One region of the Streptomyces sp. NPDC034049 genome, then DNA from elsewhere that is predicted to be linked to it. Evidence: predicted binding sites of a transcription regulator. Region 1 holds the regulator's gene; each other region holds the start of a gene.

The links. The regulator HspR, encoded in region 1, represses chaperone genes until heat shock. The targets are predictions, from matches to a motif close to TTGAGNNNNNNNNNCTCAA.
Region 2: clpB (ATP-dependent chaperone ClpB) is a predicted target of HspR. The motif match lies at 1,541-1,559, and genes of this name have one in related genera.
Region 3: lon (endopeptidase La) is a predicted target of HspR. The motif match lies at 3,044-3,062, and genes of this name have one in related genera.

The regions. Positions count from the first base shown of each region.
Region 1 is NZ_JBVISJ010000003.1:19,631-24,727, forward strand. It holds gene ACZ52C_RS09675 (fibronectin type III domain-containing protein) at 1-708, shown strand, start outside; gene ACZ52C_RS09680 (PA14 domain-containing protein) at 908-2,968, shown strand; gene ACZ52C_RS09685 (heat shock protein transcriptional repressor HspR) at 3,053-3,526, opposite strand; gene dnaJ (molecular chaperone DnaJ) at 3,532-4,707, opposite strand; gene grpE (nucleotide exchange factor GrpE) at 4,774-5,097, opposite strand, start outside.
Region 2 is NZ_JBVISJ010000012.1:20,016-25,112, forward strand. It holds gene ACZ52C_RS29635 (helix-turn-helix transcriptional regulator) at 1-192, opposite strand, end outside; gene ACZ52C_RS29640 (Rieske (2Fe-2S) protein) at 501-836, shown strand; gene ACZ52C_RS29645 (pyridoxamine 5'-phosphate oxidase family protein) at 1,066-1,479, opposite strand; gene clpB (ATP-dependent chaperone ClpB) at 1,621-4,242, shown strand; gene ACZ52C_RS29655 (AAA family ATPase) at 4,380-5,097, shown strand, end outside.
Region 3 is NZ_JBVISJ010000002.1:144,029-149,125, forward strand. It holds gene ACZ52C_RS05435 (MarR family winged helix-turn-helix transcriptional regulator) at 1-348, opposite strand, end outside; gene lon (endopeptidase La) at 619-3,021, opposite strand; gene ACZ52C_RS05445 (GNAT family N-acetyltransferase) at 3,272-3,922, shown strand; gene ACZ52C_RS05450 (RNA polymerase sigma factor) at 4,242-4,925, shown strand.

The sequences.
Region 1 (5,097 bases):
AGCTACTGGGTCACCGCGGTCGACGAGGCAGGCAACAAGTCGGCGAAGTCGGCGGGCACCCCCGTCTCGCGGGGTGATCACGCCCCTTCCGCGCCCACCGGTCTGACCGCGACACCGCAACCGGCGGCCGGCATCGGGTTGACCTGGCAGGCTCCGAGGACTCCGATCGCCCAGGATCTGTCGCACTACCGGATCTACCGCGGCAACAGGCTCGTGGACACGGTGCGTTCCACGCAGACGTCGTTCGTGGACTCCGGCGTTCGACACGGCCTTTCGTACACCTACACGGTGACCGCGGTCGACTTCGCCGAGAACGAGTCCGCCGCCTCGGCGTCGGCCACGGCCGTGGCTCCCACGGCCGGCCTCGGCCCGGCGGCCGTCACCGGCCTGACCGGGGCCATCGTCGGTCAGGATGTCGAGCTGACATGGCGAAGCAACCCCGAGGCGGACGAGGTGGACCACTATGACGTCTACCGGGGCCAACTCGTCGACGGCACCTGGCAGTACGAGCTGTGGAACTCCGTGGACGAGGGATCGACGGACCCCGATGAACCCCTGAGTTATGTCCAGGAGTTGTACGGCTCTCGCGGCGAGACGGTCCGCTGGGCGGTCGTCGCCGTGGACATCCATCGCAACTCCCGCTTCGACACCGGCGAGGAGTTCTCGTACGTCACCCTGACGGAACCGGTCGGCTCACCGGACGCGTAACGCGCGCTCCCTACGAGCAGGCGGCCGATACCTGGGCACCCGGGGCCTCGGACCTCGTCCGGCACACACGCCCCACGGGCCCCGTACAACCAATCCCCCACCTCAGCTGTCTGATCGTCGGCGGTAGTGTCCCTGACCGCTGACGATCAGGCACCAGGCGTCCCACACAGGCACCGGCGCAGAAGGACCAAGGACCCAAGTGATCCCGAAAACCCCAGTCAGACGTACGGCCGGCGCGACCGCCGTCGTGCTCGCCACCGCTGGTGGACTGCTCACCGCGACCTCCGCGCCCGCGTCCGCCGCCGTGACCTGCACCTCCCCCGTCTTCAAGCGGCAGCTCTTCGCCAACACCACCTTCTCCGGCACCCCGAAGAAGACGGACTGCGACAGCGCGATCGACCAGAACTGGGGCACCGGCGCACCCGCCACCGGACTCCCGACCAACAACTTCGGCGTCCGCTGGACCGTCACCCGGGACTTCGGGTCCGGCGGCCCGTTCACGCTCTCCGTCTCCGGCCTGGACGGCATCCGCGTCTACCTCGACCCGGGCACACCCGACGCCCGCAAGATCAACCTCTGGAAGAACGGCACCACCACCGTCTCCAAAACCCTCAACCTCACCATCCCCTCCGGCAAGCACACCCTCCGCGTCGACTACGTCAACTGGACCGGCTCCGCCAAGGTCAAGTTCACCTACACGCCCCGCACCTCCGCCACCGTCGACACGGTCAAGCCCCTTGTCCCGAGCGGGACTTCGGCTTCGTACGACTCGGAGACGGGCAAGGCCAAGCTGACCTGGGCGAAGAACCAGGAGATGGACCTCGCCGGGTACAAGGTCTACCGGCGGCTCAAGGGCGCTTCGTTCGGCAGCACGCCGCTCGCGACGACCACCTCCACCTCGTACACCGACACCGGGCTGCCGAAGTCGGGCGCGGCGTACTACTACGAGGTCCGCGCCTACGACAAGGCGGGCAACGCGTCGACCGGCACGGCCGATCAGCTGGTCACCACGGTGGACCGGATCGCGCCGACCGTCTGGGATCTGAAGGTCAGCGGTGAGTCCGCCCTCTACGGGGTGTCGCTCTGGTGGATGTCCGAGGGGGCCGAGACGAACCGGCTGCTGAGGTCCGCCTCGCCCGACGGGCCGTTCGAGGAGGTCAAGGGCCCCTGGGGCAACTCGGCGACCGATGCCACCGCCCCGTACGGTGAGACCTCGTACTACAAGGTCGCGGTGTCGGACGCGGCGGGCAACACCGCGTACTCGTCGGTGGTGTCGATCGCCAGGCCGCTCGCGGTGCCGTACCTCTGGAAGACGGAGAACCGGCCGGAGGACGGCGGCGGCGTCGATCTGCGCTGGGACGTGTCCCCGCACGCGCCCACCACGTTCCGGGTCCACCGCGAGGAACGCCGCTTCGACGACGCCACCGGCACGTTCGACGTCGTCGACTCCCGGGTGGTGCCCTGCGAGCCGACGCTCGTCGACACCGCCTATGGCACCAAGTACAGCTACACCTGCACCGACACCACGGTCGTGCCCAGCCCCAACGACGGGTTCTACGTGTACTGGGTGACGACCGTCGACGCGCTCGGCCGGGAGTCGGGCCCCTCGCAGACCATCTTCCACGGCTACGGCGACGGCACCGCCCCGCCGCTCGTCACCGGGTTCACGGCCACCGCCACCGAGTACGGCACGGTCCTGGACTGGGACGACAGCCCGGTCACCGACCTCGCCGAGTACAACGTGTTCCGGCTCAGCACGGTGGACGACGGGACCGAGTACACGCATGTGGGCACGGTCAAGGCGGGCACCAGCCGGCTCGTCGACTCGGCGAACCTCCAGGACGGCGAGCACCACACGTACTTCGTGGACGCGGTGGACACCTCGGGCAACTCCAACTACACGTCGGCCGACAAGATGGTGTCCACGACCGTCACCGAGCTCGACCTGCGTCCCACCGTGGCGACCCCCGCGGACTGGCTGGTCAGCGTGAACGCCGAGGCCGACGGCGGGGCCGGGGTCGACCTCACCTGGAAGCTGTCCAGCGAGTCCGACGGGACGGACATCACCGGCTACCGGGTGTACCGGTGGAACCCGGCCACCGCCGCCTACGAGCCCCTGACCGCCGACCCGGTGACCGGCACGTCGTACACCGACACCACGGCCGCCGCCGGCACCACCCACTTCTACTGGGTGACCGCCCTGCACGCCGACGGCACCGAATCGGCCCCCGGCGACGCCTGGGCGGCCCTGGCCCCCTGAGCACAGGGAAGGGCCCGGAGGTTCGTGCGAACCTCCGGGCCCCTTCCCGTACTTGACGATCCGCCAGTCGGACGGCTGTGACCGTCAGTCGGACGACGGCTGCCGCCCCTTCGGCCGCCACACCACCAGCGCGCTGCTCTGCTGCACTTCCTGGTACGGCACCAGATCGCGCCGGTACGACGCGTGGACCGCCGCCTCGCGCTGGCGCATGGCCGCGGCGGCGCCGTCGAGCGCGGCCTCCATCTCCGCCACCCTCGACTGGAGCGCGGCGACCTGGTTCTCCAGCTCGATGATGCGCTTGATGCCGGCCAGGTTGATGCCCTCGTCCTGCGACAACTGCTGGACCGTGCGCAGCAGTTCGATGTCACGGGCCGAGTAGCGACGGCCGCGCCCGGCGGTACGGTCCGGGGAGACCAGTCCGAGACGGTCGTACTGGCGCAGGGTCTGCGGGTGCAGACCGGAGAGCTGGGCGGCCACCGAGATGACGTACACCGGTGTCTCTTCCGTCAGCTCGTAAGCCCGGTTACCGAATGAGTTCTGCCTACGGCGGCCGTCCATCACCTTCATGCTCCCTTCGCGGCCTGGAACAGCTCCGCTCGCGGGTCCTCGCCCGCGGTCGCCTCGCGATACGCCTCCAGCGCGTCACGAGCCTTCCCCGACAGGTCCTTCGGGACACTCACCTCGACCGTGATCAGCAGGTCCCCTCGGGTGCCGTCCTTGCGGAAGGCGCCCTTGCCCCGGGCCCGCATCGTACGGCCGTTGGGGGTGCCCGGGGGCAGTTTCAGGGTGACCGGCGGTCCGCCCAGGGTCGGGACCCGGACCTCTCCGCCGAGCGCCGCCTCCGGGTACGTCACCGGGACGGTCACCGTGAGGTTGTCGTCCTTGCGGCCGAAGACCGGGTGCGGGTCGACGTGCACGACGACGTACAGGTCGCCCGCCGGGCCGCCCCGTTCGCCGGGGGCGCCCTTGCCGCGCAGCCGGATCCGCTGGCCGTCGGAGACGCCCGCCGGGATCCGGACCTGCATGGTGCGGGAGGACTTGGCCCGGCCCGAGCCCTTGCAGATGTCGCAGGGGTGCTCGGCGATCAGGCCGCGGCCCTTGCAGTCCGGGCAGGGGTCCGTCAGGGAGAAACCGCCGCCGGAGCCCCGCGCGACCTGGCCGGTGCCGACGCACGTCGGGCACACGCGGGGCGTGCCGTTGGCGTCGCCGGTGCCCGAACATGCCTTGCAGGGCGACTGCGAGGACATCCGCAGGGGCACGGTGGCGCCCTCGATGGCCTCGGTGAAGCTCAGGGTGACCTCGGACTCGATGTCCTGGCCGCGCCGGGGCTGCACCCGCGTGGTGCCGGAGCTGCCCCGGTTGAACAGGCCGCCGAAGACATCGCCGATGCCCCCGCCGAAGCCGCCCGCCTGTCCCCCGCCCTGGGCGCCGCCTCCGAAGAGGTCGCCCAGGTCGAAGTTGAACGAGCCGCCGGCGCCGGGTCCGGGGCGGAAGCCGCCGTTGCCGAAGAGGGCGCGGGCCTCGTCGTACTCCTTGCGCTTCTTGGGGTCGCCGAGGATGTCGTTGGCCTCGGAGATCTCCTTGAAGCGCTCCTCGGCCCTGGTGTTCCCCTTGTTGGCGTCCGGGTGGAACTCACGGGCGAGCTTGCGGTACGCCTTCTTGATCTCGGCCTCGGTGGCGTCCTTGGGGACGCCGAGGACCTTGTAGTAGTCCTTCTCGATGAAGTCCTTGGTACTCATCCGCGACGTCCCTCCTTCCGCTCACCGTGCACACCGCCGCGCACCTCACCGGGTACGCCGTCGGCGTCAGCCCTCGTCCGGGCCACCGCTCTCCTTGTCGTCGGCCGCCGCCGCCTGCTCCTCGGAGCCCTCGGCCTTGACGGGCTGCGCACCCGGCTGCGGCTCGGCCACGGCCACCCGCGCGGGGCGGATGGTGCGCTCGCCGATGCGATACCCCGGCTGGAGAATCGCCACGCACGTCGTCTCGGTGACGTCGGGCGCGTAACTGTGCATCAGGGCCTCGTGGATCGTCGGGTCGAAGGGCTCGCCCTCCTTGCCGAACTGTTGCAGGCCCATCTTCGCCGCGACGGTCTCCAGGGACTCGGCGACGGACTTGAAGCCGCCGACGAG
Region 2 (5,097 bases), on a different contig from region 1:
AGGGTCGGGATGGAGCAGGGGGAACTCCATGAGGCAGGGGGCGGACTCCGCCTCCTCGCGTGCGATGCGTCCCGTCCGCAGTGCGTGTGCGTAGAGACGTGCTCCCTCGTCGCACAGATCAGCCACCGTGTGGGGATGTATCGCTTCAACCCGATTTTCCACCAAATCTCCACCCCCCAGGGTCCTGAACATGCAGGAACATGATGCATCGATTATGTGGCCATGACGTGCCCGAATGAGCCATCGTCGTACTCGACGGGGGAAGAGGGACCTTCAAGTGAGGACGAAGCCGACTATGCGCAAGAGAATGCTTCGCTCGGTGCTTGTCGCCGCCTTCTCCACCGTTGTCGTTTTCGGAGCGTTGAGCGGTCTCTCCGATACGAAGGGTGACTATCGCGCGGACACCAGTTGGCCAGCGGTGGTGGAGTCGACGACACTGGCGCGGGCCGCGGACACGAGTTGGCCGGTGCCCCCGGCTGACGACGGAGCAGGGAGCTGATGTGACGACTCCTCCCGACGACCGTTCCTTCCGGCGCGAGATGGCCACCGCCTATCGCTCCGGCTGGCACTTCATCGACCTGGCCACCGCCATCCCCCACAGCGGTGACTCGTTGATGGTGACCGTGTTCGGCGAACCGGTGGTGGTGACCCGGGACGAGGACGAGGACATCCGGGCGTACCGGTGTCTGCGGCGACCGCGCGGCGCGCCGCAGCCAGTACGGTGTGCCGTTCGGTACGGGATGGTCTTCGTCAATCTCGACCAGCGCGACCACCGGCTCGCCGAGCCGGAGACCCAGGCCTCCACGGCCGTCTCAGCCACCCCCCGCAGTGCCTGAAGCGATTCCCCCGTCGTTTCAAATCGCTCAGGCGCTTCCCCCCAGCAGCGGCGTCACCGTGACCTGAACACGGTGACGCCGCTGCAGGTTTACGGCGACATTTCGGGATGTACCCAGGTATCGGAACCACCCCACCCGCCCGCCCATCTGTCCGAAAAAAGGTCAACCGGAAGCGGGCGGTCACCATCCGCGTCCAGGTCCAGGTCCAGGCCCCGGCCGCACCCCCGCGTCAGCCCCGCCCCAGCGCTCCGGTCAGTTCGATCTCGATCACCACGCGCTGCGGGTTCGGCCGGGGCTCCCTGCCGTACCGCTCGGCGTAGCGCCGCTCGGCGTCCGTGATCCGCTCCCGGTCCGTACGGACGAACGCGCGCCCCTCCAGCGTCGCCCAACGCTTGCCCTCCATCTGGCAGACGGCGACCCGGGCGCCCTCCTCCCCGGCCAGGCGTACGTGCCGCGCCTTCGCACTCGTCGAACTGGTGATCACCCGAGCGAGACGTGCCTCGGGTTCGTATGTCACTCCGACCGGCACCACATGGGGGCTGCCGTCGGCGCGGAGGGTGGTCAGGGTGCAGATATGGCGCTCCCGCCAGAAGGCGAGGTACGCGGCGTCCGGGGCACCCGGATCCACTCGGTAGGTACTCACGGTCCTGGAATCTAGCGGTCTCGGCTCCCGGTCCGTCGGCGGTATCGCTCCCGACTCCACCTTGAGTGGAATAGACTCAACTTTATGCACGTTGCCCAAGTCACTGCGGCCGACGGCTGACGCAAGGAGGGAAACGCGAACGTGGACGCCGAGCTGACCAACAGGAGCCGGGACGCGATCAACGCGGCCAGCAACCGGGCCGTGTCCGAGGGACACCCCGACTTCACCCCCGCCCACCTGCTGCTGGCTCTGCTCCAGGGCCAGGACAACGAGAACATCACCGACCTGCTCGCCGCCGTCGACGCCGATCAGGCGGCCGTGCGCGCGGGCGCCGAGAAGATCCTCGCCGGTCTGCCCAGCGTGACCGGCTCCACCGTCTCGCCGCCCCAGCCCAACCGCGAGCTGCTGAGCGTCGTCGCCGAGGCCCAGGCCAAGGCGAAGGAACTCGGCGACGAGTACGTCTCCACCGAGCACCTCCTGATCGGGATCGCGGAGAAGGGCGGCCAGGCCGGGGACGTACTCTCCCGGCAGGGGGCGAACGCCAGGAAGTTGCAGGAGGCGTTCCAGAAGGCAAGGGGAGGACGCCGCGTGACCACCGCCGATCCGGAGGGCCAGTACAAGGCCCTGGAGAAGTTCGGGACCGACTTCACCGCCGCCGCGCGGGAGGGCAAGCTCGATCCCGTCATCGGCCGGGACCAGGAGATCCGACGGGTCGTGCAGGTGCTCAGCCGCCGTACGAAGAACAACCCCGTCCTCATCGGTGAGCCGGGCGTCGGCAAGACCGCCGTCGTCGAGGGGCTCGCCCAGCGGATCGTCAAGGGCGACGTGCCCGAGTCGCTGAAGAACAAGCGGCTGGTCGCGCTCGACCTGGGCGCCATGGTCGCCGGAGCGAAGTACCGGGGCGAGTTCGAGGAGCGGCTGAAGACCGTGCTCGCGGAGATCAAGGACTCCGACGGGCAGATCATCACCTTCATCGACGAGCTGCACACCGTCGTCGGCGCGGGCGCCGGCGGGGACTCCGCCATGGACGCCGGCAACATGCTGAAGCCGATGCTGGCCCGTGGTGAGCTGCGCATGGTCGGCGCCACCACCCTCGACGAGTACCGGGAGCGGATCGAGAAGGACCCCGCCCTGGAGCGCCGCTTCCAGCAGGTGCTGGTCGCCGAGCCGACCGTCGAGGACACCATCGCGATCCTGCGCGGACTCAAGGGCCGCTACGAGGCCCACCACAAGGTGGTCATCGCGGACGCGGCGCTCGTCGCCGCCGCCACCCTCTCCGACCGCTACATCACCTCCCGCTTCCTGCCCGACAAGGCCATCGACCTCGTCGACGAGTCCGCCTCCCGGCTCCGGATGGAGATCGACTCCTCGCCCGTCGAGATCGACGAGCTCCAGCGGTCCGTGGACCGGCTGCGCATGGAGGAGATGGCCCTCGACAAGGAGACCGACGCCGCCTCCCGCGATCGCCTGGAGCGGCTGCGCCGTGACCTCGCCGACAAGGAGGAGGAGCTGCGCGGCCTCACCGCCCGCTGGGAGAAGGAGAAGCAGTCCCTCAACGCCGTCGGTGAACTGAAGGAGAAACTGGACGAGTTGCGCGGCCAGGCCGAACGCGCCCAGCGCGACGGCGACTTCGACACCGCCTCCAAGCTCCTCTACGGCGAGATCCCCACGCTGGAGCGGGCGTTGGAGGAGGCCTCCGAGGCCGAGGAGGAGGCCGCCGCCTCCAAGAACACCATGGTCAAGGACGAGGTCGGCTCCGACGACATCGCCGACGTCGTCGCCTCCTGGACCGGCATCCCGGCCGGCCGGCTGCTGGAGGGCGAGACCCAGAAGCTGCTGCGCATGGAGGACGAGCTGGGCCGCCGTCTCATCGGCCAGACCGAGGCCGTACGGGCGGTGTCCGACGCCGTACGCCGCAGCCGGGCCGGTATCGCCGACCCGGACCGCCCGACCGGCTCCTTCCTCTTCCTGGGCCCCACGGGCGTCGGCAAGACGGAACTCGCCAAGGCCCTCGCCGACTTCCTCTTCGACGACGAGCGGGCCATGATCCGCATCGACATGTCGGAGTACAGCGAGAAGCACAGCGTGGCCCGGCTGGTCGGCGCGCCCCCCGGCTACATCGGCTACGAGGAGGGCGGCCAGCTGACCGAGGCCGTCCGCAGGCGCCCGTACTCCGTGGTCCTGCTCGACGAGGTGGAGAAGGCCCACCCGGAGGTCTTCGACATCCTCCTCCAGGTGCTGGACGACGGCCGCCTCACCGACGGACAGGGCCGCACAGTCGACTTCCGCAACACGATCCTGATCCTGACCTCGAACCTGGGCAGCCAGTACCTGGTCGACCCGCTCACCACCGAGGTGGTGAAGAAGCAGCAGGTCATGGACGTGGTGCGGGCCTCCTTCAAGCCGGAGTTCCTCAACCGCCTCGACGACCTGGTCGTCTTCTCCGCGCTGGACAAAGCGGAGCTGGAGCGCATCGCCAAGCTCCAGATCGACCGGCTCGCCAAGCGGCTCGCCGAACGCCGCCTCACCCTGGAGATCACCCCCGAGGCCCTGACCTGGCTCGCCGACGAGGGCAACGATCCGGCCTACGGCGCCCGCCCCCTGCGCCGCCTCGTCCAGACCGCCATCGGCGACCGTCTCGCGAAGGAGATCCTCGCCGGCGAGGTCAAGGACGGCGACACGGTCCGGGTGGACGCGTTCGGGGAGGGAGAGGGCCTGATCGTGGGGCCGGTCCCGGCGGAGACTCCGGGCAAGACGCTGTAGCCGCCCGCGCCGAAGCAGGCCCGTCACCCTCGTGGGCGGCGGGCCTGTCTCCGTTCGCGAAGGGGGACTAGCATGGAAACACAGGGCCTATCGCGCGAATCACTTGTTCACAAGCGCGGAAGTGAGGTGTACCCGCCGTGCTGCTCAGTTTCCGGGTGGCCAATCACGGCTCACTGCGCGAGCCGCAGGAGCTGAATCTCGTACCCGTCTACGAGGACGAGCGGCCCGCGCTGACGGTGGCGGCGATCTACGGGGCGAACGCGTCGGGGAAGTCGACGGTGCTGGACGCCTACCGGTTCTTTCTGGCCGCCGTGGAAAAATCGCAGGCCCAGTGGCTCCCCGATGCTCCCGTCGAGCGGCGGCCCTTCCTCCTGGACCACGACAGCAGGCGCGAACCCTCCATGTACGCCGTGGATGTGCTGGTGGACCAGGTCCGCTACGTGTACGGGTTCGCGGTCTCGGACCGAGCCGTCGAGGAGGAGTGGCTCTACTCCTATCCCCGGGGACGCAAACGCGTCCTCTTCGAGCGCCGGGCGATGGACGTGACCTTCGGGACGACGCTGTCCGGTGAGCGGGTCGCCGCCGAGCGCGTGATGCGACCGAACAGCCTGTACCTCTCCGCCGCCGCGCAGAACGCGCACGTGGAGCTGAGCAGGGTCTGGCAGGCCATCAAGGGTGCCTCGGTCATCTCGGACGACATGCGGCACGCGATCACTCAGGGGGGCGCCTTCCTCACCAGGGTTCTCACGTTCTTCGAGAGTGTGGGACTCGCGCGGGGGGCCGACGTGCTCACGGCGGCCGACCTGGGGGTGCAGGGGGTCCGCGAGAGCACCGACGAGGACCCGGGCAGCAAGA
Region 3 (5,097 bases), on a different contig from region 1:
GCGGCCGTCGGCGGGGTCGGGTTCGCGGGCGATGAGGCCGAGGTGTTCGAGGGCGCGCAGCTGACGGGACATGGTGGCCTTGCCGACGCCGATGTAGGCGGCGAGTTCGGTGGCGCGCAGCCGACCGGCCTCGTCGAGGCGGGCGAGGAGACCGTAGGCGGCGGACTCCAGGTCGGGGTGGACGGCCCGGGCCATCTCGCCGGACTTGGCCCGGGCGCGCCGCAGCAGGACCGTCAACTCGCGTTCGAGGGCCAGGAACGCCTGGTCCATGCCGGCCGCCGGCATTCCTGCCGTCGGCCCGCCGGCCCCGACCCCGCCGCCGTCGCCGTTTCCGCCCTCGTCGTGCACGTCAGCGCTCCTGCTTTCCGATTCCGGCTACCTGCGGGTCAGTATTTCGTAGGTGGGGGGCGGAACATCGCCCTGGTCGCCCGCGGGTCCGGTGGGGCTTCTCGCGCAGTTCCCCGGGCCCCTGAAAAGCAGGGGCTGCGCCCCGTGCTTTTCATCGAAGGGCCGAAGGCTCCTTCAGGGGCGCGGGGAACTGCGCGAGAAGCCCCCACCGGACCCGCACCTGCCCACTCACCCGCACGCCCCCACCCCACACCCCTCACAGCGGAGCGCTCACGCGGCCACGGGCACCTCCACCGCCGCCGGAGCCAGCGCCAGCTCCAGCACCTGCCGGACATCGGTGACCGCGTGGACGTCCAGCTTGTCGAGCACCTCCGCCGGCACATCGTCGAGGTCGGCCTCGTTCCGCTTCGGAATGACGACGGTGGTGACACCGGCCCGGTGCGCGGCGAGCAGCTTCTGCTTCACCCCGCCGATGGGCAGCACCCGGCCCGTCAGCGAGACCTCACCCGTCATCGCCACGTCCGTACGGACCAGCCGCCCGGACAGCAGCGAGGCGAGGGCCGTCGTCATGGTGACGCCGGCGCTGGGGCCGTCCTTGGGGACCGCGCCCGCCGGGAAGTGGATGTGCACGCCCCGGTCCTTCAGGTCGGCGACGGGCAGCTCCAGCTCCGCGCCGTGCGACCGCAGGAAGGAGAGCGCGATCTGCGCGGACTCCTTCATGACGTCGCCCAGCTGACCGGTGAGGGTCAGCCCCGCCGCGCCCGTCTCCGGGTCGGCGAGCGACGCCTCGACGTAGAGGACGTCGCCGCCCGCGCCGGTGACCGCGAGCCCGGTGGCGACACCCGGCACCGCCGTACGCCGCTCCGCGGGGTCCTGGGCCGACTCGGGCACATGGTGCGGGCGCCCGATGAGCCCGCGCAGATCCCCGTCGGTGACGGTGAACGGCAGCTCCCGCTGACCCAGTTCGTGCTGGGCCGCGACCTTGCGCAGCAGCCGTGCCACGGACCGCTCCAGGTTCCGGACGCCCGCCTCGCGCGTGTACTCACCGGCGAGCTTGCGCAGGGCGCTCTCGTCGAGCACGACCTCGTCGGCGTCGAGCCCGGCCCGCTCCAGCTGGCGGGGCAGCAGGTGGTCCCGGGCGATGACGACCTTCTCGTCCTCCGTGTACCCGTCGAGCCGGACGAGTTCCATCCGGTCGAGCAGGGCCTCGGGGATCGCCTCCAGCACGTTGGCGGTGGCGAGGAAGACGACGTCGCTCAGGTCCAGCTCGACCTCCAGGTAGTGGTCCCGGAAGGTGTGGTTCTGCGCGGGGTCGAGGACCTCCAGCAGCGCCGCCGCCGGGTCGCCCCGGAAGTCGGAGCCCACCTTGTCGATCTCGTCGAGCAGGACGACGGGGTTCATGGACCCGGCTTCCTTGATGGCGCGGACGATCCGTCCGGGGAGCGCACCGACGTACGTACGCCGGTGCCCGCGGATCTCCGCCTCGTCCCGCACACCGCCGAGCGCGACCCGGACGAACTTGCGCCCCATGGCGTGCGCCACGGACTCGCCGAGACTGGTCTTGCCGACGCCGGGCGGCCCGACGAGCGCGAGCACGGCACCGCCGCGCCGCCCGCCGACGACACCGAGGCCCCGGTCGGCCCGTCGCTTGCGCACCGCGAGGTACTCGGTGATGCGCTCCTTGACGTCCTCCAGCCCGGCGTGCTCGGCGTCCAGGACGCCCTTCGCGCCCTGGATGTCGTAGGCGTCCTCGGTCCGCTCGTTCCAGGGGAGTTCGAGGACGGTGTCGAGCCAGGTGCGGATCCATCCGCCCTCGGGCGACTGGTCGCTGGAGCGCTCCAGCTTGTCGACCTCCTTGAGCGCGGCCTCCCGGACCGCCTCCGGCAGGTCGGCGGCCTCGACGCGCGCCCGGTAGTCGTCGGACTCCTCGCCGTCCTTCTCGCCGTTCAGTTCGCGCAGTTCCTTGCGGACGGCTTCGAGCTGACGCCGCAGCAGGAACTCGCGCTGCTGCTTGTCGACGCCCTCCTGGACGTCCTTGGCGATGGTCTCGGCGACGTCCTGCTCGGCGAGGTGGTCGCGGAGCAGCTGGGTGGCGAGCTTCAGCCGGGCGACGGCGTCGGCGGTCTCCAGGAGCTGGATCTTCTGCTCGACGGTGAGGAAGGGCGAGTAGCCGGAGTTGTCGGCGAGCGCGGAGACGTCGTCGATCGCCTGCACCCGGTCCACGACCTGCCAGGCGCCGCGCTTGCGCAGCCAGCTGGTGGCAAGTGCCTTGTACTCCTTGACGAGTTCGGCGACCTGTCCGGGCAGCGGCTCCGGCACGCTGTCGTCGAGCCGCGTGCCCTCCACCCACAGGGCGGCACCGGGCCCGGTGGTCCCGGCCCCGATCCGTACCCGCCCTATGGCGCGGATCAGCGCTCCCGGGTCCCCGTCGGCGAGCCGCCCGACCTGCTCGACGGTCCCGAGCACACCGGTGCTCGCGTAGGCCCCGTCGATCCGCGGCACCAGCAGCACCTTGGGCTTGCCGGGCACCGCCCGCGCCGCGGCCTGCGCGGCCTCCACCGCGGCCCGTACATCCGCGTCATTGAGGTCCAGAGGCACCACCATGCCCGGCAGCACGACCTCGTCGTCGAGCGGCAGTACGGGCAGGGTGAGCGGTGCGGACGTCGAAGCCATGATCTCTCCCTCGGCAGTCAAGTTGAGCTATGCCGACTCAATGCCCGTGAGTCGAGGAATGTTCCCCGAGCCGCCGCCCGTTCGCTGTGGGCGATCACGACCGGCCTCACGGGCAACCGGAGGAGGCCGAGCGGCGACGGACGCGAGCGGACGCGGCGACCGCACGAGAGACCCACGCCACACCCCCGCCCTCCCGTAACACCCGTATCCTCATCCCATCCCTTACAACGATCGCGGAGCGGGGGGCGGCGTGGACGGAATCGTGCGGGCGTGGGTCGACGGATGGGTCGTGTCGCGGGGAGCGGCGCCCCCGGTGGTCGAGCCGTGGGGCTTCACCATCGACATGGGCCTGACCCATCACGTCACGCGTCACGTCTTCGCGGCGACGAACGACGACGTGGAGGAGAGGGCGGTACGGAAGGTGGCGGACGCGGTCACCGGGCCCGGCACCTGGCTCAAGGTCTTCGCGGACTCGTCGGCGGTGACCTCATGGCTCGGCGAGGGCTGGTGGATCGACCCCGACCCCGGCTACCTCATGTCCGTACGCCTGGACCCCCACGAGCCCCCGGCCTGCGTGCCCGACGGCTACCGGCTGCGCACCTGGTCGCGCGGCGGCGTGACCCGCGTGATGGTCGCGGCGCCGGACGGTTCCCTGGCGGCCCGCGGCCAGGTCGCCCCGACCGGCGCTACGGCGGTCGTCGACCAGATAGAGACGTCCCCGGCCCACCGCCGTCGCGGCCTGGGCACCCTCGTCATGCGCGCCCTCACCCGGGCCGCCCGCGAACAGGGCGCGGAGACGGGCGTGCTGGGCGGCACCCCGGACGGCCGGGCCCTGTACGAGTCACTGGGCTGGACGGTACGGGCCCCCCTGACCAGCGCGAAGTTCACCGGCCACGCCTGAGCCACGGCACCGGAGCGGGACGACCCTCCAGAGGTTTTCGGAGCGGCCCTCCCAGGGGCGCCCCTCGGGAAGGCCCCTTGACTCGACCCCGTAGCGAGACCCCGCCAAGACCTCGACGAACCGGCGCACGCGCCCCCCGCGCGCCTACCGACGGCGCACGGGAACCGCCCGCACCACCGACGGCACACCCCCGCCCCGTACGACAGCCGCCACCGACGCAACCTCACACAGCGCATCGAGCGATGAACTGAACGTGATGACACCGGCGGCCGCACCTGGGGACTTCGCGGCCCGATCGACCGACGACCACCGAGGCCGCATGACCACATTTCCCGGGTGCCGGTCCTGCACCGACCCGCCGCCCGAGCCCTCCCCCGAGGACAACGCACCCTGTGACACCCACCTCGTCCGTGCCATGGCGGAGGGAAGCACCGAGGCACTGTCGGAGCTGTTCGGCCGACACGCGGGAAGCATCTTCGCCCACCTCCTGAACCGTGGCTTCTCCCCCGACACCGCCGAGGACGCGGTACAGGAGGCGTTCCTCTCGGCGTGGAAGGGCGCGTCGTCGTTCCATGAGGGCAACGCCATCGGATGGCTGATGCGGATCGCCCACCGCCGGGCCCTGGACCTCGTCCGCGAGCAGGGGCGCCGGGCAGCGCTCGACGAACGTGTCCAGTCCGCCCCGCCGGCCACGGCCACGGCTCCCTCCGCCGAGGACTGTCTCCTCGCCGCCTCCCCGCGCTACGCGGCCGTCGCGGTGGCCCTCGCCGAACTCCCCCCGGCCCAGCGGGACGTCATCGAGCTGCGATACCTCCACCGATTCAGCGTCCGCGAGACCGCGGAGCGGCTGGGCGTGGCCGAGGGGACGGTGAAGGCGCGGGCGTCACGGGGCTGCGCCCAGCTACGGCGGTGGCTGCTGACGCACGGGGACGAGGACGACCGCGGGGGCGGGGGTGACGAGGTCGGTGGCTGTGGGGACCGGGTTCCTCGCCCGCGCTCGTAGGGGCCTCGGAGGGTCGCCAGGTGGCTCCGGCCATCTCAGGGTGCTGGGGACGCGGTTGCGCCGAGGCCCCGGGGCCATCGGCGCCGTCGTGTTCACAGGTGTCCTCCTGGCGTGGCTCTGGTCCCGGCGGTCGACTCCGTTCTGGGCGCCCTGGCAAGGGGACTGGATCAAC